DNA from 4 places in the Glaciecola punicea genome. Region 4 is predicted to be linked to each of the others. Evidence: predicted binding sites of a transcription regulator. Region 4 holds the regulator's gene; each other region holds the start of a gene.
What was found. Region 4 encodes LexA, which represses DNA repair genes until DNA is damaged. Its sites were predicted from a motif close to TACTGTATNNNNATACAGTA; they were not measured.
Positions count from the first base shown of each region.

Region 1: a site for LexA is predicted at 3,486-3,505, ahead of recA (recombinase RecA). Genes of this name have one in related genera too.
Region 2: a site for LexA is predicted at 5,321-5,340, ahead of BAE46_RS06840 (DNA topoisomerase III). Genes of this name have one in related genera too.
Region 3: a site for LexA is predicted at 4,658-4,677, ahead of dinB (DNA polymerase IV). Genes of this name have one in related genera too.

Region 1 is NZ_LZXY01000003.1:368,995-377,168, reverse strand. It holds gene ccmB (heme exporter protein CcmB) at 1-439, opposite strand, end outside; gene ccmA (cytochrome c biogenesis heme-transporting ATPase CcmA) at 433-1,200, opposite strand; gene BAE46_RS05785 (rhomboid family intramembrane serine protease) at 1,430-2,065, shown strand; gene recA (recombinase RecA) at 2,273-3,343, opposite strand; gene BAE46_RS05775 (CinA family protein) at 3,658-4,161, opposite strand; gene mutS (DNA mismatch repair protein MutS) at 4,427-7,135, shown strand; gene BAE46_RS05765 (GIY-YIG nuclease family protein) at 7,375-7,665, opposite strand; gene BAE46_RS05760 (CTP synthase) at 8,146-8,174, shown strand, end outside.
Region 2 is NZ_LZXY01000004.1:182,964-191,137, forward strand. It holds gene BAE46_RS06820 (flavohemoglobin expression-modulating QEGLA motif protein) at 1-534, opposite strand, end outside; gene BAE46_RS06825 (HAD family hydrolase) at 552-1,385, opposite strand; gene BAE46_RS06830 (rhodanese-like domain-containing protein) at 1,981-2,349, opposite strand; gene BAE46_RS06835 (DUF445 family protein) at 2,630-3,334, shown strand; gene BAE46_RS06840 (DNA topoisomerase III) at 3,415-5,313, opposite strand; gene BAE46_RS06845 (hypothetical protein) at 5,462-6,535, opposite strand; gene BAE46_RS06850 (hypothetical protein) at 6,538-7,035, opposite strand; gene BAE46_RS06855 (NAD(P)/FAD-dependent oxidoreductase) at 7,171-8,174, opposite strand, start outside.
Region 3 is NZ_LZXY01000011.1:65,761-73,934, forward strand. It holds gene BAE46_RS12215 (Na(+)-translocating NADH-quinone reductase subunit C) at 1-529, shown strand, start outside; gene BAE46_RS12220 (NADH:ubiquinone reductase (Na(+)-transporting) subunit D) at 539-1,171, shown strand; gene nqrE (NADH:ubiquinone reductase (Na(+)-transporting) subunit E) at 1,178-1,786, shown strand; gene nqrF (NADH:ubiquinone reductase (Na(+)-transporting) subunit F) at 1,808-3,040, shown strand; gene BAE46_RS12235 (FAD:protein FMN transferase) at 3,133-4,173, shown strand; gene nqrM ((Na+)-NQR maturation NqrM) at 4,317-4,550, shown strand; gene dinB (DNA polymerase IV) at 4,703-5,812, shown strand; gene BAE46_RS12250 (DUF1653 domain-containing protein) at 5,856-6,074, shown strand; gene BAE46_RS12255 (serine/threonine dehydratase) at 6,156-7,166, opposite strand; gene BAE46_RS15045 (PH domain-containing protein) at 7,340-7,507, shown strand; gene BAE46_RS12260 (NAD(P)H-binding protein) at 7,725-8,174, shown strand, end outside.
Region 4 is NZ_LZXY01000004.1:27,264-35,437, forward strand. It holds gene ilvA (threonine ammonia-lyase, biosynthetic) at 1-168, shown strand, start outside; gene plsB (glycerol-3-phosphate 1-O-acyltransferase PlsB) at 259-2,691, opposite strand; gene lexA (transcriptional repressor LexA) at 2,946-3,566, shown strand; gene coxB (cytochrome c oxidase subunit II) at 3,889-5,016, shown strand; gene ctaD (cytochrome c oxidase subunit I) at 5,019-6,659, shown strand; gene BAE46_RS06180 (cytochrome c oxidase assembly protein) at 6,669-7,280, shown strand; gene BAE46_RS06185 (cytochrome c oxidase subunit 3) at 7,296-8,174, shown strand.

The DNA.
Region 1 (8,174 bases), on a different contig from region 4:
GTGGCGATATAAGCAACAAAGGCACGATATTGACTAACCAATGCGTAATAACCTTTACCAACACCACCATGTAAAGCGGGGTTGGCGACATTATCATTTGCTCTAAACTGCCGTTTGCATAGTCGTCCCGAAAGAGACGGTCAAGCCCCATTAGCAATGACAATATAGCTGCTACCCATACCACCGCGCCGCTCACTAACTGCAGCGTTTGCGGATTAGGGCCCATCGCCAGCGGAAACAAGGTAATCACCATTATAAAGAACATTAATGGCTGCATTAGTTCCGCACGTTGACGGTACGCAAGCGCAAAATCTCTTTTCGCTACCGCCTTTAAGGCGGATAAAACGCTCGGATTAGCTGCCGCGCGACTTTGCGTGTCTGCCGTTTTAATCTTTGCTGTAAGGTGCGAATTACTTGATGAATCTAATGCCATTACCAAGCAAACTCTAAGTCAAACAAGGTTTTGTGGTGATCTATGCTTGTGGCTTGATGTGAAGTCATAATTACTGCACCGCTGACACTGCTGTCGTCTAGTAGTTTCGTTTTTGCCTTATTTGTTTTTGCACTATTTGTTTTTGCACTATCCGTTTCTGCACTTACTTCAAGCTTATTTGTCGCACCTTGCTTTAAAAAATTTTCTATATGTCGCTCTAATAAACTCACCGTAGCCACATCAAGCGCGGTGAAAGGCTCATCGAGCACCCATAAATTCGCGCTTTTATTAAGCCACAGTTTGGCCAAAGCTACCCTTCGCTGTTGTCCTGCTGATAAATGCTTAAGCGGTAAATCCTCTAAACCATCAAGCCCAAGTAGTGAAAGTACGTCAAATATTTCGTTGGTATCGCAACAGGGTGCGCCAATTAAGTCCATATAAAACTGCAAATTTTCAACAGGGCTTAGCAAGCCACTTAAACCTAGCTTATGTCCTATATATACAATGTTGGCAGTCGCAATGTTAATGTCTTTTTTTATTACATGGCCATTAATTGACACATGCCCCGTGTTAGGAGAGCTTAAGCCAACCAGTATGCGAAGTAAGCTGGTTTTGCCAGCACCATTTTCACCTGTTAACAATACGAGCTCACCGCTACTAATAGAAAAATCGATATCTTGAAACAAAATTCTGTCTTGTTTCTCACAGCTTAATTGCTGAGCGGCTAAAATTGGCAATTGACTTTCTCGTATGTCTTTAAAACCCATAAATTATAGCACAAACTTAGCGGCTAAAGCATTATTTAGCGGGCGAAAACGGTGATTACATGATCGGAAATATCGTGTAAATTAATCGGTTCCGCTATAAGAATGAAACGCTGGGTATAAGATTGCGTAATACTGGTAATTAATATTGCATACTGGTGGCTTAGCTTTTATTCTGAGCGCGTCGTTTCTTGTGAGTACAACTCACTGCATTTTAAAGGATCTTTGAAACATGCCATCTTTACCCAAAGGCTGCCCGGTCACACTTACAATAATGGCAGCCAACATTTTATTTTTTGCAGGACAGTTCGCCACACAAGACATGTTAACCAATATGGGCTTACTTTACGGCCCGCTAGTACAAGACGGGCAGTACTGGCGCATGATAAGTTCAGGTTTTTTACACGGTAGTATTTTGCATATCGCGTTTAATATGTACCTGCTATATATGCTGGGTCCGCAGCTAGAATCTGCTTTGGGCAGTGTACGATTCAGCTTGATGTATTTTGGTGCATTAATAGGCGGTACACTTGCAGTACTTAGCTTTGGATTTATGCAGCCTACCTTAGGCGCATCGGGCGCTGTGCTTGGTTTAGCCGGTGCGATGTTTATAACCTTGTGGGGACGCGGTATAAGCCCTACAAAGTCACCGGTATTTGGGCTGGTAGTGCTTAATTTAGGATTACCTTTATTAATACCCGGCATATCCTTTTGGGGACATTTTGGTGGTGTAGTAGCAGGCGGTGCACTGGCGTACGTAATGGTATGGTTGCCTGAACATAGCCGCACCCGCAGAGGGGGCAAGAACATTACGCAAGGAGGCGCCGTTGTGTTGGTGTTAACAGTAGCGTGCTTTGCTGTTTTGTAGGCACAAAAAACCCCGTTAAATTCATTGAATCTAACGGGGTAAAGGCCAATCACGCTAATAAAACGGAGGTGATATAGCCTAAGAGCAACTTTCAGTGACCTGCTAAGGTCTTTTTACTATCTAGGTCAACACTGCCGTGCTGCAAGACATCGAGCACCAAGGTATTAAGCGCCTTGGTGACAAGTGTCTACTTAATGAACCACTACATTAGTTTGGTGCTTTTGCCTGCTTGGCAGCTTTTGGCGCCTTTGACTCTGCGACTGCTTCAGCGTCATCTGCAGGTTTTGCCTTGGGCATTAATAGCTCAGCACGAATTTTAGCTTCAATTTCTTCTGCCATCGATACATGTTCTTTCAAGTACTTCACCACGTTAGCCTTACCTTGACCAATGCGCTCACCGTTATAGCTGTACCACGCGCCTGCTTTTTCAACCAGCTTTTGGCTAACGCCTAAATCGATTAGTTCAGCTTCTTTAGAAATGCCCGAGCCGTACATAATTTGGAACTCGGCTTGTTTAAAGGGCGGCGCCACTTTGTTTTTGACCACCTTCACTCGGGTTTCATTGCCTACTACCTCGTCACCGTCTTTAACTGCGCCAATGCGGCGGATATCTAAACGAACAGATGCATAGAACTTGAGGGCATTACCGCCGGTTGTCGTTTCAGGGTTACCAAACATTACACCAATTTTCATACGAATTTGGTTAATGAAAATAACCATGGTATTTGAACGTTTAATATTAGCGGTAAGTTTACGTAAAGCCTGCGACATTAATCGCGCCTGAAGCCCTACGTGCGACGCGCCCATGTCGCCTTCAATTTCAGCGCGCGGGGTAAGTGCAGCCACCGAGTCAATAACAACCACGTCAACCGCTGCTGATCGTACTAGCATATCGACTATTTCTAAAGCTTGCTCGCCGGTGTCGGGCTGTGACACTAACAACTCATCTATGTTTACGCCTAGCTTTTTTGCATAAATTGGGTCTAAAGCATGCTCTGCATCGACAAATGCGCAGGTTTTACCTTTTTTCTGTGCTTCGGCAATAACCTGTAGGGTTAAGGTTGTTTTACCCGACGACTCTGGTCCGTAAATTTCAACAACACGGCCGCATGGCAAACCGCCTATGCCTAAGGCGATATCGATAGTGAGTGAGCCTGTTGATATTGACTCAATATCAAGTGCTTGGTTGTCGCCTAAGCGCATAATAGCGCCCTTGCCGAACTGCTTTTCAATTTGCCCTAAAGCTGCGGTTAGCGCTTGGTTCTTTTTGTCGCTCACAATAGATATCCTTTTAACGTCTGGTTTGATCTTATGTTCGGCTTGCGTAATGTAGGGTGATTCAGCTATGTAGAATAGGCTATGTAAGCGCGATAAATATAAGCTTGTAAAACCATGCATGCAATCATTTATATCGCAAGTATACTGTATAATCATACAGTTTCAATAATTTATTTAAGTTATTTAGTAACTAACTGTTTTTTCAGCCATTAAACACAATTACAGCCCTAAAAAGGTAAAATGTATAAAAGTAGCAAACTGCTTACGTATAAGCAGCTAGTAATACCGTTATATGGTAACAGACTCAATATGGTTTAGTCTGCTAGGCATTGGACCAGTTTTTTAAGCGCAAGTACGATTGCCTGCTCTCGCACTTGAGAACGATCTCCGGTGAAGCGTCGATTAAAGCTATAGGTGGTTTTGATGCCACTGCCTGCTATTGCAAACCACACAAGACCAACGGGTTTGTCTTCACTGCCGCCGCCAGGACCCGCCACGCCGCTAATTGATATGCACAAATCAGCCTTAGCAAGCGCCGCGCCTTTCTCTGCCATTTGAATAACCACCTGCTGCGAGACAGCGCCAAATGAGTCTATTACATCTGCGTCTACGCCAACTAGCGAATGCTTAGCATCATTAGAGTAGGTTACCCACGCTTGATTGAACCACTGTGAGGAGCCAGCAATCTCGGTGATTGCGCTAGCAACCCCGCCGCCAGTGCACGATTCTACGGAAGCGACTGTGGCATTTTTGGCGAGTAATAATTCACCCAGCGTGGTCGCAAGTTCTTTTTTTTGATTTATCGTAAAGTTAATCAAGGCTACATCTTTTTAGTTGCTCATAATTCTCATAGAATACACGTAATGATCACAAAGGCCCATAATCGCGGGTACAAATTTATTATATGCTGAGTCACCAATTACCACCCTAAGTGGTAGTAATAATCAGTATTCGCTAAGAAAAGTGCTTATCTATGGTCATTAAGACTCACCATGGTTAAACTGCCAGTGGCGTTTTAAAATAAAGTAAATATCGCGTCGTCCTCTTACATTTTCGCCACACATTAAAAAGATAATAATAAATATGTCTAACAAACCTGAAAATACGCCAATGATGACCCAGTATCTTAAAATAAAAGCTGAGCACCCCGAACAGCTGCTATTTTATAGAATGGGCGATTTTTATGAGCTTTTTTTTGACGACGCGAAAAAAGCCTCTCAGCTACTGAATATTTCGCTTACCGCTAGAGGCAAAGCCAATGGCGACCCAATTCCTATGGCCGGTGTACCTTATCACGCCGCTGAAAATTACTTAGCTAAACTGGTTAAGATGGGCCTTTCGGTCGCTATTTGCGAACAAGTGGGCGATCCGGCCACCTCCAAAGGACCGGTTGATCGCAAAGTTGTGCGTATTCTGACCCCAGGCACTATTACAGATGAAGCGTTGTTAGACGAGCGTAGTGAATCGGTCTTAGCGGCGGTTTGCGCGAGCAAAAAAAAACGACACAGTGCTAATAGTGTAAACAGTGGCGAAAACAACACAAGTCATACCTTTGGCATTGCCTACATAGAGCTTGCATCTGGGCGTTTTAACTTTCTTGACTGCCAGTCTGAGCAAGCTTTACAGGCTAATTTAGCGCGTATAAAGCCCACTGAACTACTTTATCCAGAAGGTGCCAGTTTTGTGCACCTTTTAAACAACATAAATGGCAAAAGAAAAAGACCCGAGTGGGAATTTGATCACCAAACCGCTATTAGTAAACTTAATCAACAGTTTGACACCCACAACCTAGACGGTTTTGGCATAAACACCAAGGCGGTGGGAATTCGCAGCGCAGGCTGTGTTCTACAATATATTAATGAAACTCAGCGTACTTCGCTTGTGCACATAAGCGCCATTCATCAAGAGTCACTTACCGACAGTTTATTGATGGACGCTGCCACTCAGCAAAACTTAGAGCTTACGCGCACCTTGTCTGGCAGCACGCAGCATACTTTGTTAGCGGCGATTGACCATACTTCTACTAACATGGGCTCGCGTTTACTGCAGCGTTATTTACACAGGCCCACCACTAGCCACCACGAGATAGCCCATCGCCATAGCCTTATAAACAGCCTGTTAGGTGAAGATTTAGAAGAATTTCAAGACGTTTTAAAGCAGATAGGCGACGTAGAGCGAATTTTAGCAAGAGTAGCATTAAGAAGTGCAAGGCCAAGAGACTTTGCTCGCCTGTCAATTGCGCTATCGAGCCTGCCGAATCTGCAGCATTTATTACAAGGCTTAGTGACTGATTCTGTAAGTCATTTGCCAGATGGACATTCAAAAGATGATTCAGGTGAAGCATCGAATCAACACATCAAGCTATACAAAACCCACATTAGCGAATACCCCCAGCTCGCTTTGTTACTTGAACAAGCGATAATAGACAACCCGCCCGTTGTACTAAGAGACGGCGGTGTTATAAGACCTGGCTTCAACGAAGAGCTTGACCATTTACGCGATTTAGCCGACGGCGCAACCGACTACCTACACCAGTTAGAGGCCCGCGAACGAGAGCGCACGGGCATCAGTACACTCAAAGTTAACTACAATAAAGTGCATGGTTTTTATATAGAGGTAAGTCGTGCTAACAGCGCTCAGGTACCCGCTGATTATATAAGAAGACAAACGCTCAAAAACAATGAGCGCTATATTATTCCAGAACTAAAAGATCATGAAGACAAAGTCCTGACCAGCCAAAGCCGGGCCCTCGCCTTAGAAAAACGCCTATATGAAGATTTATTCGACGTTATTATTCCGCAGCTTTCAAGTTTGCTAAACAGCGCAGCCCACATTGCTAAGCTTGACGTAATGACAAACTTTGCTCACTGCGCCAACAGCCTGCATTTATATCAGCCTGAACTGGTCAAGGAAAATACTCTTTCTTACAATAACGGTCGCCATTTAGTGGTAGAAAAAGTGATGCAGGCCCCGTTTATTGCCAACCCTATTTACATGGACAATAAACGCCGCATGTTAATGGTGACGGGCCCCAACATGGGCGGGAAATCGACCTATATGCGCCAAACCGCGCTTATCGTGATCTTGGCCTACATAGGCTGCTTTGTGCCAGCGACCGAGGCCAAAATAGGCCCTATCGATCAAATATTCACCCGCATAGGCGCCGCCGACGACCTTGCCTCTGGCCGCTCTACCTTCATGGTAGAAATGACTGAAACCGCCAACATTATGCACAATGCCACATCTAACAGCCTAGTGCTTATGGATGAAATAGGCCGTGGCACTAGCACCTTCGACGGCTTATCTCTTGCCTGGGCCTGCGCCCAAGAGCTTGCTGAAAAAACCAAAAGCTTCACCTTATTCGCCACGCACTATTTTGAATTAACTGAACTTGCCGAGCTATTTTCAACCGTGGAAAACGTGCATGTTACCGCGCTTGAATACGGCGAAGATATTAAGTTTATGCATACCATTGAACAAGGCGCCGCCAGCGGTAGCTTTGGTATTCAAGTGGCGAAGCTGGCGGGTGTGCCAAAAGCGGTGATAGATTTAGCTAAGCAAAAGCTCGAGCAGCTTGAAGACAATGAGCCCTTAAGCTCACCTAAACGGCCCAAAAAGAAACAGGCAAAAAACAGTAGCGAAGCAGACGCCAATAGACAACTTAGTATTTTGCTAGACGAGCCACATTGGCTAGAAACCGCCCTTACCGCATTAGATTTAGACTCCCTTAGCCCACGCGAAAGCCAAGCGATGCTGTATCAATTGAAAGCTCGTTTGAATGAGGATAAGTAACATCCTCGCGTCATCTAGGTTTGAAACATCCACCGCATCATCCTTGCAAAGGCAAGGACCCCCCAAACATCCACCGCGTCATCTAGGTTTGAAACATCCACCGCGTCACCCTTGCAAAGGCAAGGACCCCCCAAACATCCACCGCGTCATCTAGGTTTGAAACATCCACCGCGTCACCCTTGCGAAGGCAAGGACCCCCAAACATCCACCGCGTCATCCTTGCGAAGGCAAGGACACCCTCAACACATCAAATCAAAATACAACTCTTTCCAACAAGGATTCATCTCATTAATAAGCCGGTTTTTCCAATCTCTTTTCCATACTTTCAACCGTTTTTCACGAGTAATGGCGCTTTCCATATCTTCAAACTGTTCAAAATATACAAGCTTGTCAACGTTATACTGCGCAGTAAAGCCCTTGAATAATTTGATTTTATGTTGATAAATACGCTGGACCAAATTACTGGTCACGCCAATGTATAGGGTTGTATTGTGGCGGTTTGTTGTGATGTAAACACATGGTTGTTTCATTATTGAATTCCTTTTCAATTGAGCAGTGAAAATATACTATTCAGAGTATATTGACAAGGATGGTTTTTAGTTTAAGTGTGGTGTTTCGGTGGTTCTTGCTGTCGCAAGAATGACGGCCTTCGTAAGGATGACGTTGTGTATGTTACAAATATGGAGGAGGATCCCTTTTTGATTTCACCTTGCTTATGGCGACTTTAGGTCGATTGCTACTTTTTTCTTCAAACAAAACTTGCTTTGATGAACTGCTAGATGCACCATTTATAAGAATACTGCCCCAAATTTTGACTTACTAAACAGTGTAAATGTAGGTATACTACTTATCCAACAAGGGCGGTATTCTAACTGTCTCAAATAAGTGTTTTGCACTGGCTTTTCAAATACATACTTTAATGGGCAATAGCGTGTAAACGCGACTATTTATACCTTTTAATATGGCCAGTAAGCCCAGCACTCTTCATAAATCTGATTGTTAGGAAGAAGATGACAAATTATATTTTCGTCACCGGTGG
Region 2 (8,174 bases), 160 kb from region 4:
TGCGGCTATTGCGTTTGCCACCATATTGTCTTCCACTTTCATGGTGTGCTGCAAGTTATTGTTACTAGCAAATTCACTCAAAACATTAACTATTTGATCTAAGCTTAACAGCGTTTCGTTTTCTTCATTCACGTTGCCAGGCAAGTGCAAAATGAAGCGTGCGTTGCTAATATCCTTGGCTGTTGGTTCGCCAAAATAACGCAAAGAGTCGTACATGAAATCGGGCGTGCCTATGGAGTTAAACTGGTCAACTTTGTCTACATAGCTGTTAATCGTATCAAAGTAGATTTTGTGAAGATCTTCATCAATAACAGCCTCAAGGGGAAGGGTAAACAATTGTCTTTTTGTTGCAAATACATCCACCGTTCTAGCCAAATAGCTAAAGTCGGGCTGCGTAGAGAAGTGGCTGTCAAAAAAGGCCTGCTTTTGCGCTTGAAAATTTACAGGGTTAACGGCGCTTAAAATATTTACGCTTCTTACCGTATCAAATAATTGCTTGTCAAATTCGAGTACTTCACACGATATACTATTCATTGTATATAAAAGCTGCCTTATAGTGAGAAACGCTCACGCAAGAAATGCGCTATGCCGTCTTTGTGATTGTGGCCAATAACTGCGCTAGCGGCCTGTTTAATGTCGGTCGTTGCATTTTCTGGAGCATAGCTCTCATCGGCAAGAGCAAACATACTCATGTCATTGTCGCTGTCACCAAAACAAATAACATTGCTGGCCCCTAGCTGCTCTTTCAAGTTAATAACAGCACTGCCTTTATTGGCTAGGCAGTGATGAACATCCATCCATCTGTATTTTTTCCCTTCCAAAGCGGGACCAGAATAAGCAATTAAATTTTCGTGCGCATTTAGTTCTAACCACATCTTATGGATAGGCTCGGCCAAACCAATCATACTTATATTCGTGACTCTGCTATTTTCCGGCAGCGCTTGTAGCGGCATCAATTTGGCATCGGTGCGCGAATAATATTTATTCACTAAGTCTTTTTCTACCTCGTGATGGGTTAGTGAATGAAAAATAAAGTGATGATTTTCGTTACTATCGTGTCTATCTATGGTGTTCACAAAAGGGGCAATGCCTTGGGCAAGCGCAACATTGATAACGGTTGAAATTTCAGCCTTACTGAGCAAGTTATCAAGCGTAAGCTGTTCAATTTTAGGATCCCACACCGCTACCCCATTATTATATATTTGGGGCAAGTTGAATTCATGTCCGGCAACAATACCGCGGGCCGAGAGCATAGTACGTCCTGTGGCTACCGTGTAGGCAATATCATTTTCTTTTAACAGGCCTAGCGTTTCTTTGGTAAATATCGATATTTCAGACGCATCGTTTAATAGCGTGCCGTCTAAGTCAAAACAAATCAGATGCATAGCGTTATCTTTAGTTGGGGACGGGAGTCTTGATTGAGGCTTACATACTAACGCTGTTGCTCAATTTCAGCAATTGTAAAACGAAGTAAAACAGCTGTGTAAATTCTACTTAGTTTTTGTAAATTCGACTGGTCAACGCATTATAATATAAATAAGATTTCGTAATACTCTCGCAAATTCAGCGGTTTAAGCTTCGATTATTTAGGAACGCTACTTGCTAAACAATAGTATGTGTCTGCGGCTCATGACAAAAATTTAATTACAGGAACAGATATGTCAAACCAGACCCAAAAAGTGCAAAAAGTAAGTGATATAATTCAGGTAATGAAATCAGGCACCGATTTTACAGCGGCGCGTCCAATGACGCTGAGCAGTTTGCTGGTGCCATAAGCATATTGACGGCCCTAAGAGCAAAGGCCTAAACGATGCATGATGAAATGATAGCAGTGCAAAAATCACTGGGTAATTAACAATAAATCTTAGTTCACCGCTCCCGAGCGATTGCCATGTAGCGTTCTACGTTACATGGCCTTTTTGTATTTTACACTGCTGAAAAAAATCAAGCCACTCGCAATATTGCGCTGTGTTTAAGCTCTTATTCGCGCGTCTTATCTGTAGGAATAATCAGTTCGCTAATACCGCCAGCGTTTGTCACATCAGTAAAACCTTGATCTTCCAAAAATGCTTTAGCCTGCCCAGCACGACCACCAGTGCGACAATACAATACGACGGGCTTTGTTTTGTCTAAGTCAGCGAAGCCTTCTCCTTGCAGCATGGTTGTGTGAGGAATGTGCAGGGCTTGTGAAAGATGGCCTTCGTTAAATTCGGCATCGGTGCGAACGTCAATGACTTGTATATTGTCATCAAACGTCTTATATTCAATTTTTTCTTGGACTAAAGCCCCAGCGCTTAGAGAAAATGCTATGGCGAAAATGGCAATAATGGCGGTCAGAAACTTTTTCATTAATATGTCCTTGTTAAGAATATTGGCTCTTTAGTAGCTTACACTACTTGCTAATCAGGCAGTAGCATATTGTGAGTAAAAGGAGCTACCTTGGCTTTATTTAGTGATTTCACTGATTTTCTTGATAGCAAATATTGACAGCGTTTTTTTAACTGATATAAACCATGCTGAACCTAGATACTTAAACATAAATACATGATTTTAAATACGTGATCATAAGCCGGCGTATATAATTACTGGGTCATGAGTACACGAATTTACTCAACCATGGAGTCTTTTTTTGAATAAAAGCATCATCACCAATGCTCTCGCCTTAGGGCTCGTGACGCTTGGCTTTATTGTGAACAACGATATCATTAAAACAGTCGGCTTGTTCGCAGTGTCGGGCGCGCTCACCAACTGGATAGCGGTGCACATGCTATTTGAAAAGGTACCTGGATTGTACGGTTCAGGCGTCATACCGGCACGCTTTGAAGACTTTAAGAGCGGTATTCGCTCCTTAGTAATGGAGCAGTTTTTCAGCCAAGAAAATATTGACCGTTTTTTAACACAAAGCAAGCAAATTACCAACGTAGACCTAAGCCCAGTTATCAAAAAAGTAGACTTATCGCCTACATTCGATTCGTTGGTAGAGCTTATCAAAGCCTCTTCATTTGGTCAAATGCTGGGCATGATTGGCGGCGTTGAAGCCTTAGAGCCTATGCGTCAGCCTTTTGTCGATAAGATGGCGCTATCATTAACTGAAATTACGCAAGATCCTAAGTTTGCACAATTATTACAAGAAGAGTTGACTCAATCGGATATGCCGCACGACCTGCATGAAAAAGTCAGCCAAATAGTGCAGCAGCGTTTAAATGAACTAACGCCTACAATGGTGAAAGATATTATACAAACCATGATTAAAAAGCACTTGGGCTGGCTAGTGGTATGGGGCGGCGTGTTTGGGGGCTTTATAGGGCTATTAGCAGCCTTATTTACTGCTTAAACGCTTACTTTTTTACTAGTATTTCCCGCGCATATGTAAACAAACTATTTGTGTGCCTGTCCGTTTTCGAATCAATACAATTAAGATTTCTTTTTGTAGAAGCGCTTCTTTGCGACTGGCTTTACGCTTTTCAAACCTGCGAACTTGCTGGTATCAAGCTGCTGGCTGCTGTTTATTAACTGTGTTATAGATTCAGTTAAAGGCTTCATAAAGGCTTCATAGCGCAGTTGCTGATGCGCTATTTTGGTCAAGTCTGCCTCCCAAATAGCGGTCATGTCAGGATGCGTAGTTTCACTTGGTAAGGCGTTTATTAACGCGCTTCCAGTTTGCGTGGCATGAATTTCTTTTCCCACTTTTTGCATAAACTGGCGTTTAAAGAGTAAATCGATAATTGAGGCACGCGTGGCTTCGGTACCAAGGCCGTCGGTCTCTTTCAGAATTTTCTTAATTTCACTGTTTTGCACATATCGTGCTATTCCTGTCATGGCAGCTAATAAAGTCGCTTCGGTGAAATGCTTTGGCGCAGAGGTTTGTTTCTCTAGTAGCGATGAGTCAGTACACCGCAATATCTCGTCTTTAGTTAAGCTTGGCAGCGCAGTTTGTGTTTTGTTGCTGTCATTATTGCTTAGGGCCAACCAACCTAAATCGGTGTTGGTTTTACCTTTTGCTAAAAACTCACCCCCTGCAATATCAACCTTAGCCACTTGCTCTTGATACTTATGTGGCCCATAAAACTGCATGAGATACTGTGTGGCAATTAACTTATAAATTTTTGCTTCATCGTTAGTTAAACTGGCGGTCGGCTTTTTGCGAGTAGTGGGTATAATCGCGTGGTGAGCTTCAACCTTGCTATCATCCCAAGCCTTAGATTTTAGCTTTGAATTGGCATTGTTTACCATGCTTGTAAAGCTTGGTTCATTGCTTTTAATAACAGTTAAAATGGCTGGAGCTTGGCTAAACTGTTCTTTGGGTAAATAACGAGAATCAGAACGAGGGTAGGTAATTAACTGGTGCTTTTCGTACAAAGACTGACACAGGTCTAATACTGTTTTGGGCGATAGGTTAAAACGTTTGGAAGCTTCTATTTGTAAAACGGACAGACTAAAGGGTAACGGTGGGGGGCTTTGTCTGCTTTGCACTTTATAAGCACTCACCCTTGCTTTTTGCCCTTGAGTCTTATTCACCACGGTCTGTGCAAGTTTGCGTGATATAATCCGGCCTTCTTCGTCTTGATAAGGTTCGCAGGCTTTACTTGGCTGCCATTTAGCAGTAAAGACTGCTTTGTCTGTGGTTTCGAGGGTGGCGAGCACTTCATAAAAGGGTTTTGACACGAAATGGGCGATATCCTGGCAGCGTCTCACCACTAAGCCTAACACCGGTGTTTGCACTCGTCCTACTGACAGTACGCCGCTGTATCCCCCTTGTTGCCCCAGTAGAGTATAGGCGCGAGTTAAATTTAAACCATACAGCCAGTCGGCGCGAGACCTTGCTAGAGCTGATATTGACAGGCCTATAAATTCACTATTAGTGCGTATGTTTTGCAAGGCAGTTTTAACCGCGCTGGTGTTTAAATCGTTTATTAATAAACGCCCAGCGCTTTCTATGATGGCCGGTTTAACACCGCAGTAAGTAATGACCTCGTCTACCAATAATTGGCCTTCACGGTCGGGGTCGCCTGCGTTTACGATATGGGTGGCGCTTTTGAGTAAGCGTTTAACTACACTAAGTTGTTTCTGGGTGTTTTTTTTAGGCACAAGTTGCCATTTACTGGGCACAATGGGCAGATGTGTAAAAGACCATTTGCCAAAGGCGGGATCGTATTTGTCAGGCTCGGCTTGCTCCAATAAGTGTCCTATACACCATGTTATACAGTCACCATTGTTTAGCTCAATGTAGCCGTCACGCTTTTGCTGACGGCCGCTAAATCCGGTGGCTATTGCTCGGCCTAAACTGGGCTTTTCGGCGATATATACAATCATGAAGGTTCACTGTATGAAAAACCAGTATTCTAGCAAACTTTTTAGCATAAGGTTAGTGTACTAAACGACAGCCTAGCAAAAGGCCAAGCATAATCACAAGAACTGCCAGTGGCCAATTTGCGACTTACTTATGCTGTAATGTCGAAGCCTAAACCTGGGCTTGGCGCTTTACCACCACCACGGTCGCTATAATAGCAACGCCAATGGTTAAGCTATAGCTGTGCTCGCCACCTATCAAAAAGCCTATTGAGTAAGCAGGGGTGCATATTGCTAGTACCCATAAAAAGAGTGGCTTTGACTTACCTAATAGCAAGTAAAGGGGAAATACTAGGCTATAAAAGAAGAGGAAGGTTTTATACAAGGTTTCTTCTAATGGCAAATTTACCCAAGGTATAGAGCTGTCTTTGATCATTGTTAATAAGCCAATGCAAAACACAGAAAAAACCGCTATTGAACTGCCCAGTAAGCCTGGTTTTAAGTATCGCTGAGTACTTAACTCGCTCGCGTGGGCAGCCACAGTAAAGCCTATTTGTAAAACCAAAAAGCCTACTACTGGATAAATAATAGCCGCTGGTATTGCTTGGTTGAAGAAAACATTGCCTAAGCTGGTGGCATAGAAAAACACAAATCCCAACAGGCTTAAAAACAAAACACCAAAGCCTATTAAAAAACTCATTTTAGGATTTTTACTGTCTTTAAAGGCGCGGTGAAAAGTAATGTCTAGGTAAGGAGAAAATATAAAGCCAATGGCTAAGGGTAACAAAGCATGCGGCCAATAGCCTTTTGCACTGATTTCAACAGGCGGCCAATCACTGCCTAAAAAGCCCACAAACAAACCAATAGACAGTACATAAAATGCTTGTGCCCAATATGTGATCACTTTTTTTGTGTGGTATATAACAAAGGCAATAAGTAGTACCGCTGGCAGCAGCAATACCTGGCCAATAACGGCGCCAAGCCAAGCCATAAAAAATAGCTGATAGGCGAGGGTAATGTAAGAGAAAATTGCGATAGCAGGTTTGTGGGTATTTTCAAAATCTTGTTGTTGACTGCGGTTTTTGAAGTAAAACCCCATTGCCATAGCGCCTCCTACGTTAAACACAGTGAAGGCGGCTAATGCTGGCCAGCCATAGTCTCGGCCTAATATCAAAGGGAAAAACCCACCTAAACACCACAGCCACGAGCAGGCTAAATAGAAACCATATTGTAAAGTTGTTGACAAAGTTAAGTACCTATCGGCCACATATGAAAGCTTATAGTACCAGAGCCAATTCGGCGAGTGGCCTTGTTTTTATTCGTTCTGAATACTTTTATGGTCATTTCTATATTGAACTTACCACCTTCTTTAATTTTTTCAGCCAGCTCTTCTAAATCTACATAGGCTTTGTACATGATGGCGTCTATGCTTGGCAGTAAAAAGCGATAATTTAAGCGGGTGCAAATCATGCGATATTCACCTTTACTTAACATAAACAAATACGAACCTGCGGCTAATTCTGAATTACCTAAAATAGCGCCGCCGGCCATGGTCCCGTACCAGTTCAGGTTCATTCGTCTTTTTGGCAAAATTGCATAGTAGTCATCTTCAACGAAATTCATTCTTAAGCCACTTTTAGATACAAAGGGCATAAAAAAGAAGCTGAGTAACTTGTTAAAAAACCGGCTCTTTATCGACAGACGATTAAAATACTTTTCTAACTTTGGGGGTAGTGGGATAGCCATGGACAACCTAAAAACGAATCAGTAGTAATAAAAAAAAGTAATTTGCGCTTGAATAATCAACGCTTATCTTAGCAGCCGTGAGCAAAGATGTTTAGTTAAATTAATGTTAGCACTAGCGCACTAACGCATCATCGATTAATGCGTGCTCATATAATCTAGTGCTACGGCCTCGGCAACGCGAATGCCGTCTATACCCGCCGACCAAATACCGCCTGCATAGCCGGCGCCTTCGCCTGCAGGATATAGGCCTTTAATATTTACACTTTGATAGTTGGCGTCGCGTTTAATGCAAATAGGAGATGAGGTGCGGGTTTCAACGCCCGTTAATAAACCGTCTGCTTTTGCAAAGCCCTTAACCTGGCGTTCAAAAGCAGGAATGGCCTCGCGAATAGCTTTGGTCACGTAATCTGGCACCACTTTGCTTAAATCGCCCAGCGTAATACCCGGCGTATAAGATGGTTTAACGCCACCAATTTCGGCGCTTGCTTTGCCTGCCAAAAAATCACCAATTAGCTGGGCGGGCGCGTGGTAGTTTTCGCCGCCTGCACTAAAGGCCAGCTCTTCTAGACTGCGCTGTAGTTCAATTCCCGCTAAAGGATTGCCGGGGTAATCTTCTTCAGGGGTAATGCCTACTACAATAGCGCTGTTGGCGTTTCGTTCGTGTCGTGAATATTGGCTCATGCCGTTGGTGACCACTCTGCCGGGCTCAGACGCTGCGGCGACAACGGTGCCGCCGGGGCACATGCAAAAACTATAGACCGTGCGGCCATTTTTGCAGTGGTGAACTAGCTTATAGTCGGCAGCGCCCAAAATGGGGTTGCCCGCGTTATCGCCAAAGCGACTCTCATCTATCATGCTTTGTTCGTGTTCAATGCGAAAGCCTACTGAAAAAGGCTTAGCTTCTATATACACGCCCTGCTCGTAAAGTGCGGTGAAGGTATCGCGCGCGCTGTGGCCAATGGCTAAAATAACGTGCCTGCAGGCTAGGTAGTTGCCGCCAGATAAGTGTAGGCCTTGAATTTCCTTATCTTCGTTTAAATCTAATTTTTCAACCTTTGTGCTGAAGCGAAACTCGCCGCCTAAAGCTATTATTTCTTTGCGCATTTTTTCGACCATATTGACCAGTTTGAAGGTGCCAA
Region 3 (8,174 bases), on a different contig from region 4:
CTTATCAAGCGGTGAATATGTTGATAAGCCTAGTGAAGACTTCGATATGTACAAAGCAGCGAAAACCGACGAGTTTGGCGTTGAGGTTGGTAAAAGTAATGTAGGCTTCAAACAGCGCTCAAGCATCGCTATGGTTTATCATATAAAAGACGAGTCTGGAGATGTGTCAAGAATAATTTTACCCGTCCACGGCAGTGGTCTATGGGACTTGATGTACGGTTTCTTAGCGCTTGATAGTGACGGCCAAACTATTCGAGAATTGATTTATTATCAACATAAAGAAACGCCAGGACTTGGTGCTGAAATATTAAATCCAGCTTGGCAGCAGAAGTGGGATGGTAAACGGCTGTTTAAAGACGGTGAGGTTGCTATTACGGTCAGAAAGAACGTGGGTAACGACAATCCATATGCAGTAGATGGCCTGTCAGGCGCGACCTTAACGAGTAATGGCGTTGAAAATACACTTGTTTATTGGGCTGGGCCGAACGGCTTTGGTACCTATCTGAAAAATCAATCTTGGAAATCTTAAGGCAAGAATATGGCTGATACAAAAGAAATGAAAAAAGCCCTCTTCGGGCCGGTAGTAGATAGTAACCCTATAGCGCTGCATGTACTTGGTATATGTTCTGCGTTAGCGATCACAACTAAATTAGAGACGGCATTGGTGATGTCCTTAGCGCTCACAGTAGTGTGTGCTTTTTCTAACTTATTTATCTCGTTAATTCGAAATCAAATACCCTCGAGCGTCCGAATTATTGTGCAAATGACAATTATTGCGTCGTTGGTAATAGTGGTTGACCAAGTACTTAAAGCATACTCCTATGAAATATCTAAGCAATTATCGGTATTTGTGGGTCTTATTATAACCAACTGCATAGTAATGGGACGAGCCGAAGCCTATGCAATGAAGTCGCCCCCTTTCATGAGCTTCCTTGATGGAATAGGCAACGGTTTGGGTTATAGCTTTATATTGATAGTTATAGGTATTGTAAAAGAACTTTTCGGCTTTGGTACACTTCTAGGCTACACAATTCTTCCTTTAGTACAAAACGGTGGTTGGTATACAGGTAATGGCTTACTTATTTTACCATTTAGCTCGTTTATATTAATAGGCCTAATGATTTGGGCAATACGTGTTGCACGCCCAGAACAAGTCGAACCTAAGGAATAAGTGGTCATGGAACAATATGTATCATTATTTATTAGAGCTGTATTTGTAGAAAATATGGCACTGACGCTTTTCTTGGGCATGTGTACTTTTTTAGCAGTGTCTAAAAAAGTGAAGACTTCTATGGGTTTAGGTGTCGCGGTAATTGTGGTGCTGGGTATTTCAGTACCCGTTAACCAAGTTATTTTTACTGTCATTTTGGCGCCTGGTGCACTTGCTTGGGCTGGTTTTCCTGAAGCTGACCTTAGTTTTTTGAGCTTCTTGACGTTTATTGGCGTAATAGCTGCACTGGTACAGATTTTGGAAATGACATTAGATAAGTTCTTTCCGGTTCTGTATAACGCCTTGGGAATATTTTTGCCACTCATTACGGTTAACTGTGCAATATTTGGTGGCGTAGCGTTTGCCGTTCAACGTGAATACAACTTTACAGAAAGTATTGTTTATGGCATCGGCAGCGGTATAGGCTGGGCAATAGCTATAGTACTATTAGCGGCAGTACGTGAAAAGCTAAAATATGCAGATATGCCCGACGGTATCCGCGGTTTAGGTTCAGTATTTATGATTGCGGGCCTTATGGCTCTTGGTTTCCAGTCATTCACCGGCGTTTCGCTGTAAGGCGATTGAGGAGTTTTTAAAGTGGAAAATGTAGATATTTATTTAGGCGTTGGCATGTTCATCGCAATTGTATTGATATTGGTATTTGTTATCATGTTTGCTAAGTCAAAACTGGTACCTAGTGGCGACGTCAAAATAATGATTAATGATGACCCAAAAAATACCATTATCACTCAAACGGGTGGAAAATTGTTAAGCGCACTTTCAGACTCTGGTATTTTTGTGTCATCAGCCTGTGGCGGCGGTGGTTCATGCGGTCAATGTCGGGTTGATATAAAAGGCGGTGGTGGTGAAATACTGCCGACAGAGCTAGATCACATAACTAAACGCGACGCTAAGCAAGGCTGCCGCCTAGCGTGTCAAGTGGCAATTAAGCAAGACATGCAAATTGAGCTGCCAGAGGAAGTATTTGGGATCAAAAAGTGGGACTGCGCAGTATTGTCTAACGACAACGTAGCGACATTTATTAAAGAGCTTAAGCTTGGCATTCCTGACGGCGAAAGCGTGCCGTTTAAAGCCGGTGGTTATATTCAGATAGAAGCGCCGCCTCACCATGTTAAATATAAAGACTTTGACGTACCTCAAACATATCGTAAAGATTGGGAACATTTTGGTTTCTTTAATGTTGAATCAAAATGTGAAGAAGAGACTATCCGTGCCTATTCAATGGCAAACTACCCAGAAGAAGCGGGTATCATTTTGTTGAATGTGCGTATTGCAACACCTCCGCCTAACAATTTGAGTCTGCCTGCTGGCATAATGTCTTCGTTTATTTGGTCATTAACACCAGGTGATAAAGTGACTATTTCTGGTCCGTTTGGTGAGTTCTTTGCAAAGGACACTGAAGCTGAGATGGTGTTTGTAGGCGGTGGTGCAGGTATGGCGCCTATGCGCTCTCACTTGTTTGATCAATTACGTCGTCTAAAGTCTGAACGTAAAATATCGTTCTGGTATGGTGCTCGTTCTTCCCGTGAAATGTTTTATGTCGAAGATTTCGACATGTTACAGAAGGAGAATGAAAACTTTAAATGGCACGTCGCGCTTTCCGATCCACAGCCTGAAGATAAGTGGGAAGGCGACACGGGCTTCATACACAACGTATTGCTAGAAAAGTACCTAAAAGACCATCCTGCACCAGAAGATTGCGAGTTTTACATGTGTGGTCCACCTATGATGAATGCAGCTGTTATCAGCATGCTCAAAGATTTAGGCGTAGAAGATGAAAACATTATGCTGGATGATTTCGGCGGCTAATAATTCACTGTACTAGAATTGAAAAAGGGGCTAAAGCCCCTTTTTTGTATATTATTTCCCTACCGTCATTCACACTATAAATAAGTATTATTATGAAACTAACACTCAAATTAGCTACACTGACGATTATATTGTCATTCTTCTTATGGTCTTGTTCAGGCCAACCGCCAGCCATGGTTACGCTGAATGGCCAAACAATGGGAACCACATATAGTGTCAAATATTTGAACGATGACAAAGCTGTTACTCTTCTGTCACCGGCCCAAATGCAAGAGCAAATTGATGCTTTGCTTATAAATGTAAATCAACTAATGTCCACATACATTACTGATTCTGAATTATCGCTGTTAAATAAGAGTCCTGCTAACGTTGCGTTCCCAATATCAACTCAAACCGAGTATGTCATCACAAAAGCATTGGAACTGCACAGCATAAGCGACGGTATGTTGGACATTACCGTTGGACCTCTTGTGAATATGTGGGGCTTCGGGCCGCAAAAACGAGCCAATAAAATTCCATCACCTGAGCAGCTTTCATCTGCCATGGCATACGTAGGAGTAGACAAGTTTCGATTAGCAAATTCAGAAATAGTAAAGTTGCGTCCTAATGTTTACATAGACTTGTCCACTATTGCAAAAGGATATGCTGTAGACGAAATAGCGGAGTTACTTATGTCTAAAGGTGTCACTAGCTTTTTAATTGAAATAGGCGGTGAAATGCGTGCTGCTGGCGCTAAAGAGAATGATGAAAAATGGTTAATAGCGATAGAGAAACCTCTATCAGGTCAGCGCTCTATTCAGCAGATTGTAAGTATAGGCAACAATGCTATTGCAACATCGGGCGATTACCGGAATTATTACGAAGAAGACGGGGTCAGATATTCACATCTTATAAGTCCAATTACTGGTTATCCCATTACCCATAATTTAGTGTCGGTTACGGTGGTAACAGCAAAATCAATTGAGGCAGACGGTTTATCGACTGCACTAATGGTAATGGGTAGTGAAAAAGGCAGAGCGCTTGCTGAAAACGAAGGTATAGCGGCTTTATTTATCACCAAAGAAGGTGAAGATTTTGTAGAATATCAGTCAAAAGCCTTTATTCAAAACGTACAGGTAATTGAGCAGAATTAGACCAAAAGAGTATCTTTGTGATAAAATAATGTTTAGTTAATAGTTGTTAAATAGCATGCGCAAGCGTGTCAGTGAATTCTTTAGCAGTAGTTGACACCGAAGGGTGATTAACAATTTGCCGGAGACAGCAGGAGAGTGTTACCTTGAGTACATTTATTTTAGCGTTTTGTTTTTTCTTACTTATGTCGTTTGCGATGGCAATAGGGTACATATTTCAAAGAAAGAGCATTTCAGGCTCATGCGGGGGTCTAGGCGCATTAGGCGTTGAGAAGGCCTGTGATTGCCCAGAGCCATGCGACAGAAAAAAGGCACGTCTTGACAGGGAGATGGTTCGCCAGGCAAAACTTGATGAGTGGAAAAGCAAACAAATTCTATAATTATTTATAAGCCTCAGTTAATCTTAAGCTTATACTGCCTCATCTTTCCTCCTTGCACTCCCAAAACATTCTATAGGTATAGATATATTTTTGTCTGCAGTTCATAATGCTGTTATTACATACAGCTGTTTAACCTCACTATAGAGCCTGCTATGCGAAAATTTATACATGTCGACATGGATGCCTTTTATGTGTCCGTGGAAATAAGAGATAATCCTGCGCTAGCAAATATGCCGGTCGCGGTGGGTGGCAAATCGGCCCAACGAGGGGTTCTGTCAACCTGCAATTATATTGCCCGTAGCTTTGGTGTGCGCTCTGCAATGCCGACATCTGTGGCGAAAAGGCTATGCAACGATTTAATTATTGTGCCTGGCAGAATGTCAGTATACCAAGACGTGAGTACGCAAATTCGTGAAATATTTAGTCGTTATACTAACTTAGTTGAGCCTCTTTCGTTAGACGAAGCCTATTTAGATGTGACTGACGTCGAACAGTTTGGCGGTTCGGCTACCTTAATCGCCCAAGATATTCGCAAGCATATACACCTTGAGTTAGGCTTAACAGCATCTGCTGGTATAGCACCATTGAAGTACATTGCTAAAATTGCTTCAGATATGAACAAACCAAATGGCCAGTATTTAGTTAAACCTGAGCAAATAATTTCCTTTATTGAACAGTTGCCCTTAAACAAAATTCCAGGAGTGGGCAAGGTGACTTTTGCTAAGTTACAAGCCTTAGGTTTATACACCGGTCAAGACATTAGAAATACTAATCAGGCTGAATTAGTCCAACGCTTTGGCAAGTTCGGTCTTAGTTTATGGCGCAAATGTCAAGGCATAGATAAACGAGGAGTTGAAACTTCACGTATCCGAAAATCGGTAGCAGTAGAGCGCACATTTAGCGAAAATTTAACGACACTAGAAGAATTAACGGTTTACTTGCTTAAAAACTTAGTTCCCACGCTCCAAGATCGAGCCGCTAAACACATAGTAACGCGTGAGATAGACAAAATAGGCGTGAAGATAAAATTTGCTGACTTTAGACAGACCACTAAAGAACACAAGTGTAGTGATATTAATAAAGCTGTATTAGTAAATTTATTACGCGAAGCTTGGGAGCGAAGAAATGGCAAAGATGCGCGCTTGTTGGGCGTTTTTATTGGGTTTTGTGACACTTCAACCGACACACAACACGAACAGTTATCGTTTGAATATAATGATAAATACGCCGATAAGCACATTATTTTTGAGAAAAAGGTATAAACGTAGACTTGTCACTAAACGACTAAAACCACTGAGGTAATTAATGGTTAACATAAAAAAGGGCAAATACAAGCACTACAAAGGTGAGTTTTATGAAGTTATTGACCTAGTCAGGCATTCGGAAGATGAAAGTCTGCTAGTCTTATACAGGCCTTTATATGGCGAAGGATTGCTATGGGTAAGGCCCTACGATATGTTTATAGGCCAAGTCCAAACTCAAAATGGTGAGCGCAAAAGATTCGTCTACGTCAGTGCTAGCTAACGAAAACTTGCTCACCGTTTCATCTTTGACTATTCATGCTCCATAATGCAAAGCGTTCACCCGTAAAAGGATGATATATTTTTACAAGCTTGGTGGATATTTCAGATGATCTTCCTGCCAGATAGCGACCATAGACTGCGCACTTATATTACCACCCGATATAATCACTAAAATTTGTTGGCGTTTATTACCGATAGAAAGATGTTTTGGAAGGTTTTGTAAATACTCCTTCACACCTTGCATTACCATGGCGCATGTAGGCTCTATGTGTAATTTTAGTAAATGTTGCAACCACTGTGTCCAATAGGCAATTTGCTGTTCGTCTACCTCATAAAATGCGTCTAGCTGCTTTAAGTATTTAAAGGTGTGCTCTCCCACACTTGGGGTGGCAGCGCCGTCTGCTAGGGTAATAGGTGCCTTGTCTAAGGCGATTATATGGCCAGCCCTGAGCGAGCGCGCTGCGTCGTTTGCCATTAAGGGTTCAACTCCTATAACCTTTGCATTAGGCCTTATATGCTTAGCGGCAATGAGCGTACCTGCAGCCAAGCCACCGCCTCCACAAGGAACAAATATCGCATCGATGTCACTAGTCTGTTGCAAAGCTTCAAGTGCTGCGGTGCCTTGGCCAGCAATAATATCAGGGTGATTGAACGGGGGTATCCAAACAACGCCAGGCTGCTTGCTGGCCAATTCAACCGCCTTGTCTGCGCTTGGTCTGTCGTCAAACTGTGCTAATGTTGCGCCGTAGTAGGCGGTAGCCGCGGCCTTCACAGTCGATATCGATTTAGTGCAATAAATAGTGACGGGGATGTTGAAATGCTTAGCTGCATACGCAACAGCTTGTGCATGATTCCCCGATGAGTTAGCAACTATGTGTTTGGGTAAGCTATTATTTTGTGCCAGTTTCGCGATAAAGTTGCTTGCACCACGCAGTTTAAAGGCACCAGTCGTTTGTAAGCACTCTACTTTGAAATAAATATCGTGGCCTAGCCATGTATTTAACAAGGTTGACTGTACTATGGGCGTTCGCTGCACCATGTGTAATATGCGCTCGTGTGCAAGGCTAATGTCGGTAAAGGAAATGTTTGTCATAAAGGCTTTTACTAAGGTTCTATAGTTTATATTTTCATTAGTTGTAACAGGCTATCATAAACCATTACTAATGCGTATTTTCTATATTTATCATTTATGTTGAATTAAAATAGTATGTCTTAATAGGCAACGCTATTGAAGTCGACGCCCAAGCCCAAGCCCAAGCCCAAGCCCTGCTAGCCGAGCTTGGCGAAGTACTCGCCGATAATGAGCAGGTGATCCACGCTTATAAAATGGTCCGTGATTTGCACTTACTTACCAATAAGCGTTTAATTGCCTTTGATAAACAAGGGGTGACGGGGGAAAAGGGCGATTATTTAAGTATCCCTATAAATCAATAACTCAGTTTAACGTTCAAACCGCGGGTAATTTTGATACTGACTGATAGCTCAAAATTTGGGTATCTAGTCAATCGCAGCGCCTAGCGTTGAATTGAACAAATAAATTAAGCAGGCCTATTTTTTTTACACTTAATTGGCTAAACACAAACACTAATAATGAATTTTCAGCGTAACAATAGGCATAGATTGGTCACTAGGCTTAAGCAGTCAATAATATATGGGTAAATTAACAGCAATTGTAATGGGTGCTACCGGATTAGTGGGTAAAGCATTAGTTAATCAGCTATGCCAAGACGACCGCTACCATAAAATAACATGCTTAGTCAGGGCGCCATTAACAACTAATAATTATCATGATCCTATGCTTAAAATAGAGCCCTTGGTCATTGACTTTACAATACTACAAGACTATCAGGGCTACTTTACTGTTGACCATGTGTACTGCTGTATAGGTACTACCATGAAAAAAGCGGGGAGTAAGTCAGCGTTTAGAAAAGTCGATTTTGAATACGTGCACGTGTGCGCGCAGTTAGCCAGAGCCCAGCGAGCCAAGAGTTTTGTATGGATCTCATCGATTGGTGCAAATGCTAAAAGCAATAATTTTTATTTGCGCGTTAAAGGTGAATTAGAAAATGCCATTTTAACTATGCCCCAGCTACCCAATGCA
Region 4 (8,174 bases):
TTTCATTATCGCAATCACGGGGCGGCGCAGGGCCTTGTATTAGCTGGCTTTGAGATTGGAGAGCAGCAGCGATCCAGTTTCCAAGAGTACCTCGACAAGCTCGATTTCGAGGTGCAAGAGCATAAAGACGATCCTGCCTATACTTTCTTTTTATCTAGTAAAGGCTAATGCGATTATTTAGAAGACGGTTAACGTCATTTATAAATCCGCTAGTTTGGCTAAATAAGTCATCGCAGATGTCCGCGATTATTACATTGTCTATAAGCGTTCCAAATGCTGCACTATTTCAGGCCATACCAGCGGCATAATAGCGTGTTTTAAGACTAAACTTGACTCTGAAAATTCTAAACTACCATCTTCACGGCTGTGCACATGTTTGTTTTCACGCAGCGCGTTTACAAAGGAGGCCAACACGTTTTTATCGTAAAACTCAGGCGAGTGCATGCCAAACAAAGAAGACAAACGCTCAGCTACATCGGTAGACTGTCGCTCAAGTTGGGCACGCGCGATGATTTTTTCAGACTCCAGCACGCTCAGCACTACCGCATAGCGCTGCCAAGTTTCCTGCATACTTCGGCTTAATAGCCACGCGCTGTGAAATTTAGGTGAGCTTGGTTCAACCGGGGCTAAGTATTTGCCATTTTGCACCAGCATGCCGCAGGTCTTTAAATAGATAACCAACTCTTCAATATATACGACCACTTCGTCATGGCTAAAGTACATGAAAAACTCGCGTTTCAGAATTGGGTACAACTGCTCAACAAGACTCAATAAAGCGGTTCTGGTGAGGTTTCGATGAGCAAAAGCGGCAGCCATTATTAAGCTAGGCAACGCAAACATATGTAAAATGTTATTTCGGTAGAATGTCAGTAGCACGGCATTATCTTGTTTAGGAGACACCATTAGGCCGTATTTATCTTCGCTTTGTTGAAATCTGTTTAAGGCAAGCGTACGCTCTACTAAATATTCAGCGTCTTGGGTGGGAAACGTCGCGTCTGCGCTATAGGGGTTGGCTTTGAATAGACTCAGATAATCATCAATAGCGTTTATCAGATCATCTTTACTCATGACATGCGTTTTTGATGACAACAAACAAAGCGCTAGCAAGGCAGTGCCATTTAAGGCCGCATTTTTATTAATTCTTGCCATTATATCGTTGGCTAACACATTCACTGTAGGCGTAAGCCACGTTGGTTTCTTTTCATCATCGCTTATGTCGTCGCGCCAATCGGGTACTTGTTTGTCTAAAAACTTATGTAGGGAAATAGGCTCGCCAAAGTTAACATAGCCATGGCCATAGTTTTTAAGCTTACGAATGGCAGAGAAAACTTGTGTATTTGACTCTTTCTTTTTTCCCTTTCCCTTGAGTTCTTTCTGGTAACTTTTTACTTCCATTACGTGCTCGTAACCTAAGTAAACCGGTACCACAGACACCGGACGATTCACGCCTTTAGTGACCGCTTGCAGCGTCATAGCGAGCATGCCTGTTTTAGGTGGTAGTAATCTACCGGTACGACTTCTTCCCCCTTCTGGAAAGTACTTCACCGAATAGCCTTTGTTGAACAAAAGCTCTAAGTATTCTCTGAAAATACTGCTGTAAAGCTTGTTGCCTACGAAGCTACGGCGCAGGAAAAATGCGCCACAGCGTCTAAAAATGGGTCCAGCAGGCCAAAAATTTAAGTTGATACCGGCGGCAATGTGAGGGGTAACCAAGCCTTCTTGATAAATAACGTAGGTCAGTAACAAATAGTCCATATGGCTTTTATGGCAGGGTACGTAAATAATTTCATGTCCGTTGGCGGCTAATTCACGCACGCGTTCAGCGTGCTTGACTTCAATACCGTCGTAGATACGGTGCCAAATGCGTGCCAGCAGTCTTTCTCCAAGGCGCACTAGGCCCTCGCGATAGTCTGCAGCTATTTCATCTACGTATTTCTTCGCTTGTTTACGGACTTTTTGGGGGGAGATGTTTTTGTTGGCAACTTCATCTTCAATGGCTTGTTTTACGCCCCTTGCGCCTAAAATAGAGTTGTATAACTCTTGACGTTCAAGCAGCGTTGGTCCTGATAATACCTGGCGTTTACGCTGAAAGTGTGTGCGCGCTACGCGGATTAATTTATGTGCTATCTGTTGATCGCTGCCGCTTAGCGATGCCATTTGTCTTGTTGAAACAGGCTTTGAGTAACTGACAAAATTATCGCGGCCAAAAAATAGCACAATGAAACTTTTACGTAGCCAGTTTGGCGACGCTTTTGAGGCGATTAGCTGAGCCCAACCCGATTTACCTTTACCCGCCGAGCGTCCCCAGGAAATGAAAACTGGAATAAGCTGAACATCTAGATCGTCATATTGCCGGTGGTATTGAAACATCTCGGTAAAATTATCTTCAATAGTGGTGGGCTTTACTTTGCGCGTAAAGATGTTTTGCGGTCTATTGAGATAGTAGCTTCGTTTATGCTCGTGATCCACCAGCGCAAGTTTTTTACGTGGACTGGGAAGGCCAAGAAACGCAGTTGATTTTTCAAGCGCTATCGAGTCGGTGAATGATTTTGTTTGCAGTAAATATACAATAGGCCTGGTTTTGTCGATGCCAAGTTCATTTTCTAAGTCTGAGGGTATACTTTTTACTTTGACCAGCCAGCCGATTGGTTTGGTCAAGAACGAGCGTAAAAACGAGGCCATCCAATTCATAAGTACTCCATAACTAAGGCGGATGCAGCGGGATGAAAAAGCAAATTTCACTGCGGTTTTCTATATTTTGCGAAAATTTTGTTGTAATGTTAGCACGAAGATCCTTAATGTAATCAGCATTTGTCTCATTCGATGGGTATATTGCGCTATGCTGTGATATGGCATTACCGTTTACATCAAATAGACAAATACTTGTTGCTAAAACACTGTTTGTGGATATACTCAGATCTACTGTATAGAAAAACAGGCTGTTTATGCGTCCACTAACACCAAGGCAACAGCAAGTTCTAGAACTTGTAAAACGTACTATGATAGACACGGGAATGCCGCCTACACGAGCGGAAATCGCGCGCGAGTTAGGTTTCAAATCTGCTAACGCTGCAGAAGAGCATCTTAAAGCGCTCGCTAAAAAAGGCGTTATTGCAATTTTACCAGGGACGTCTCGCGGTATTAAGTTAAACGTAGAGCTTGAGGATCCCATTGAAGATGGCTTGCCATTAATTGGTCAAGTTGCTGCCGGTGAGCCTATTTTAGCCCAAGAACATGTTGAATCTAGATTTAAATGCGACCCTACCATGTTTACTCCTCGCGCCGACTTCTTGTTACGCGTGAAAGGTGAAAGTATGAAAAACATTGGTATAATGGACGGCGATCTGCTGGCTGTGCACAAAACAGACCAAGTTAACAATGGTCAGGTAGTGGTTGCACGCGTTGACGAGGACGTAACGGTTAAAAGGTTCGAGCGTAAAGGTAGCGAAATTTTGCTACACGCTGAAAACGACAGTTTTCCACCTATTCGTGTGGATCTTGCATCCCAATTTTTTACTATTGAGGGTTTAGCCGTAGGCGTAATACGCGATCACGTGGACTTGTAACTTACTCAGGAATTGACAAAAAGGTTCACTTCACAATGCCATTTGAGGGCCCGTAATAATAAACGGGCCCTTTTTTTTGCGTCTACTTTTTGAACAGTTCGGAAAATACGATGATTAGCAGCAAATAAAAAGATAAAAAACTAGACTAACGACGCCATTTGAACGATTATTGTCCTGTAATTAACAAAAATTATACAAATTACTTACTTAAAATTAAACTTGTTTCTACAAAAATGAAAGCGCCGCTTCGGTTAAAAAAGTTTTCATTAGCTGTAAACATAGGGGGAGTGTTAGCGTGAAGTTCAGCAGTTTTATCTCTTATATGTCCGTGCTTTTAATTGTGTGCTTAAGCTTTGCGGCGCAAGCGATAGATACAGGCCGGTCAAATTTAAATATGCGCCCCGGCGTATCCGGTATTAGTAACCAAGTCTATGATTTGCATATGCTTATGTTCTATGTGTGCATCGCAATAGGGGTGGTTGTGTTTACCTTTATGTTTTATTCGATGGTGGTCCATCGCAAATCTAAAGGGGCTAAAGCCGCTAATTTTCACGAAAATTTAACGGTGGAAGTGGTCTGGACAATCGTTCCCTTCGTTATTTTGATATTCATGGCCGTACCAGCGGCTTACACGCTGATAGATATGGAAGACGTCAGCAAACCTGATGTAACAGTGTTAGTCACCGGTTCGCAGTGGAAATGGCACTATAAATACATGGACAACGATGTTGAGTACTTTTCGGTTCTGGCAACAGAGCAAGGTCAAATACGTAACCAGTTAACAAAAACCCAAAACTATCTCCTAGAAGTAGACCGTCCCCTAGTTATTCCCACGGGTAAGAAAATCAGATTTTTAATCACCTCAGACGATGTTATCCACTCTTGGTGGATGCCTGACTTTGCCATTAAAAAAGATGCCAACCCAGGTTTCATCAACGAAGCGTGGACAAACGTAAACTCGCCTGGCGTTTACCGAGGACAATGCGCTGAGCTTTGCGGTAAAGACCACGGCTTTATGCCCATTGTGGTAGTCGCGAAAGAGCCCGCGCAATATGACGCGTGGGTAGCAGAGCAAGAGGCCATCGCGCAGCGTGCTCGTGACGAAGAACAGCGCTTGCTGTCTATGAACATGAGCATGGATGAGCTTATGAGCCAGGGTGAAAAAGTATATGGTGCCGTTTGCGCAGCCTGCCACATGCCAAACGGTGAGGGGTTACCCGGTGTATTTCCGGCGCTTAAAGGTTCTGCTCTTGCGCTTGAGGACATTCCCGGACATATCAGAATTATCGTTGAAGGCAGTCCAGGTACCTCAATGGCATCATTTGCTAAACAACTAACAATGTCAGAAATAGCGGCGGTAGTCACCTATGAGCGTAACGCTTGGGGTAATGATACTGGCGATATTGTGCAAGCAAAAGACATTAACGCAATTATGTATGGTAAGGAATAACAATGGTTAGCACAACTGATACAACCCATTCGGGCGACCACGACGCTGATACTCAAGACCACGTTGCTAGCGATCATATTGATGATCATCACCACCACGAGGCGCCATATGGTATATCGCGTTGGTTACTCACTACGAACCACAAAGACATAGGCACTCTATATTTGTGGTTCGCATTCATTATGTTTTTGGTGGGTGGGGCGATGGCAATGGTCATTCGCGCTGAACTATTTCAGCCAGGCCTGCAAATTGTAGAACCTAACTTCTTTAATCAAATGACCACCGTTCACGGATTAATAATGGTATTTGGCGCAGTAATGCCGGCCTTTACCGGCTTGGCTAACTGGATGATACCCTTGATGATTGGTGCGCCTGACATGGCCTTGCCACGCATGAATAACTGGAGCTTTTGGATTTTACCTTTCGCGTTCTTAATATTGCTTTCTTCTTTGTTTATGGAAGGCGGTGGTCCCGCATTTGGTTGGACCTTTTACGCACCTTTATCAACTACTTATAGTAGTGACAGCACCGCCTTGTTTGTATTTTCTGTGCACATAATGGGGATCAGTTCAATTATGGGAGCCATTAACGTCATTGTTACCATATTTAATATGCGTGCTCCTGGCATGACCTATATGAAAATGCCTCTGTTTGTATGGACATGGCTCATTACCGCATTTTTACTTATAGCAGTAATGCCAGTGTTAGCCGCGGCGGTGACCATGGTCTTAACCGATAAGTTCTTTGGGACCAGCTTTTTTGATGCGGCCGGCGGTGGAGATCCAGTCCTGTTCCAGCACATTTTCTGGTTTTTCGGACACCCTGAAGTGTACATAATGATATTGCCAGCCTTTGGTATTATTTCGCAAATAGTGCCTACTTTTTCACGTAAAAAATTGTTCGGCTACGCGTCGATGGTTTACGCGACCGGTGCAATCGCCTTATTGAGCTTTATTGTTTGGGGTCACCACATGTTTACAACGGGTATGCCTGTGGAGTACGAGATCTTCTTTATGTTTGCCACTATGCTAGTTTCGGTGCCAACTGGAGTGAAAGTGTTTAATTGGGTGGCTACTATGTGGCGCGGCTCAATAAGCTTTGAAATTCCCATGATGTTTGCTATCGCCTTCATCGTCTTATTCACCATTGGCGGTCTGTCAGGCTTAATGCTTGCGATAGTGCCAGCGGACTTTCAGTATCACGATACATACTTTGTGGTTGCGCATTTCCACTATGTGCTGGTTACTGGGGCCATTTTCTCAATTATGGCAGCTGTTTATTATTGGTTGCCAAAGTGGACCGGTAAGATGTTCGATATTACCTTAGCAAAATGGCATTTCTGGTGTTCGCTTGTGTCGGTAAATGTGTTGTTTTTCCCTATGCACTTTGTCGGCTTAGCGGGTATGCCACGGCGTATTCCTGATTATGCGCTGCAGTTTGCTGATTTTAATAAATGGATTTCAGTCGGAGGCTTCGCATTTGGTTTATCACAGCTAATTTTCTTAGCGCTTATTATAAAAGCGTGTCGTCACCAAGGTGAGTCAGTGTCTAGCCAAGTGTGGGAAGGAGCAGAAGGTTTAGAGTGGGAAATTCCTTCACCAGCGCCTTATCATACCTTTGAAACGCCACCAATAGTGAGGTAGGAGCTTTATATGCAAGATAATAAACATGATGATGAGGTAGATAAAAGTGCCCATGCTGGGGTAAGAACGCCGTTAGACCATACAAAAACGGTGAATAAAATCTTATTGCTCGTTGCTGGCATGTTTTGCTTCGCTTTTGCCTTAGTGCCGCTATACGACGTTTTTTGCAAAGTGACTGGCATTAATGGCAAAACAAACACCGAGGCTGCCGTATACACAGCCACCGATATTGACGAAACGCGCACTATTACGGTAGATTTTATCACTCGCACCAACTCGGGTATGCCATGGGAGTTTACTGCACAAACGCGTAAGATTGACGTTCACCCTGGGCAAATGAACGAAGTTGCTTTTTACGTTCGAAACCCAACAAACCGCGATATTATCGCGCAAGCGGTGCCTTCTGTGTCGCCTGGCACTGCCGCTTTATACCTCAACAAAACGGAGTGTTTTTGTTTTCAGCATCAGCCTTTAAAGGCAGGCGAAGAAGCGCTTATGCCCATGGTATTTTATGTTGATCCGCAACTACCCGAAGATATAACATTTTTTACCTTGCAATATACGTTATATGACATTACCAGAACGGTTGATAAAGAAACTGTCAATGTAGCGATGAATTAAGGAAGGAAGCATAAAATGGCTGAAGAAGAATACCAAAAATACTACGTACCAGCACAAAGTATTTGGCCCATTGTTGGCGCAGTTGCTTTATTTTTAATTGCGCTAGGCGCTGGTAATTTCATTATTGAATCAACCAGAGATAAAGATGGCTACGGTGCTTACACACTAATTGCTGGCTTAGGTTTACTGCTGGTAATGATTGTAGGGTGGTTTAAAAACCAAATTGATGAGTCAATGTCAGGTTTGTATAGCGCCCAGTTAGGTCGCTCTTACCGTCAAGGCATGGCATGGTTTATTTTTTCTGAGGTGATGTTCTTTGCGGCCTTCTTTGGTGCACTGTTTTATGCGCGAACCATATCAGTACCCTGGTTAGGCGGTGCTTCTAACAATGCAATGACCAATGAAGTGTTGTGGCCAACGTTTGAAGCTGTGTGGCCTTTACTTACTACTCCTGGTGGCGATACCTCTACTCAAATGGGCTGGTTTGGTCTACCACTTGCCAATACGATTATTTTGCTTATCTCATCAGTGACTTTGCACTATGCCCACACGAGCTTAGAAACCGATAAGCGCAATTCGGTTAAAATTTGCTTAGGTTTAACGATATTGCTGGGTGTAATATTTTTAGGGCTACAAGGATACGAGTATATTCACGCCTACGATATTGGTTTAACCCTCGATTCAGGTGTGTACGGCAATACTTTCTTTTTACTCACTGGGTTTCACGGGCTGCATGTTACCTTAGGTACTGTCATTTTAATGGTCTTGTTTTTCAGAGTAGTTTGGGGCCATTTCACCCCTAAAGAACATTTTGCATTTCAGGCCGGTGCTTGGTATTGGCACTTTGTTGACGTAGTGTGGGTAATGCTATTTTTCTTTGTTTATATTCTATGA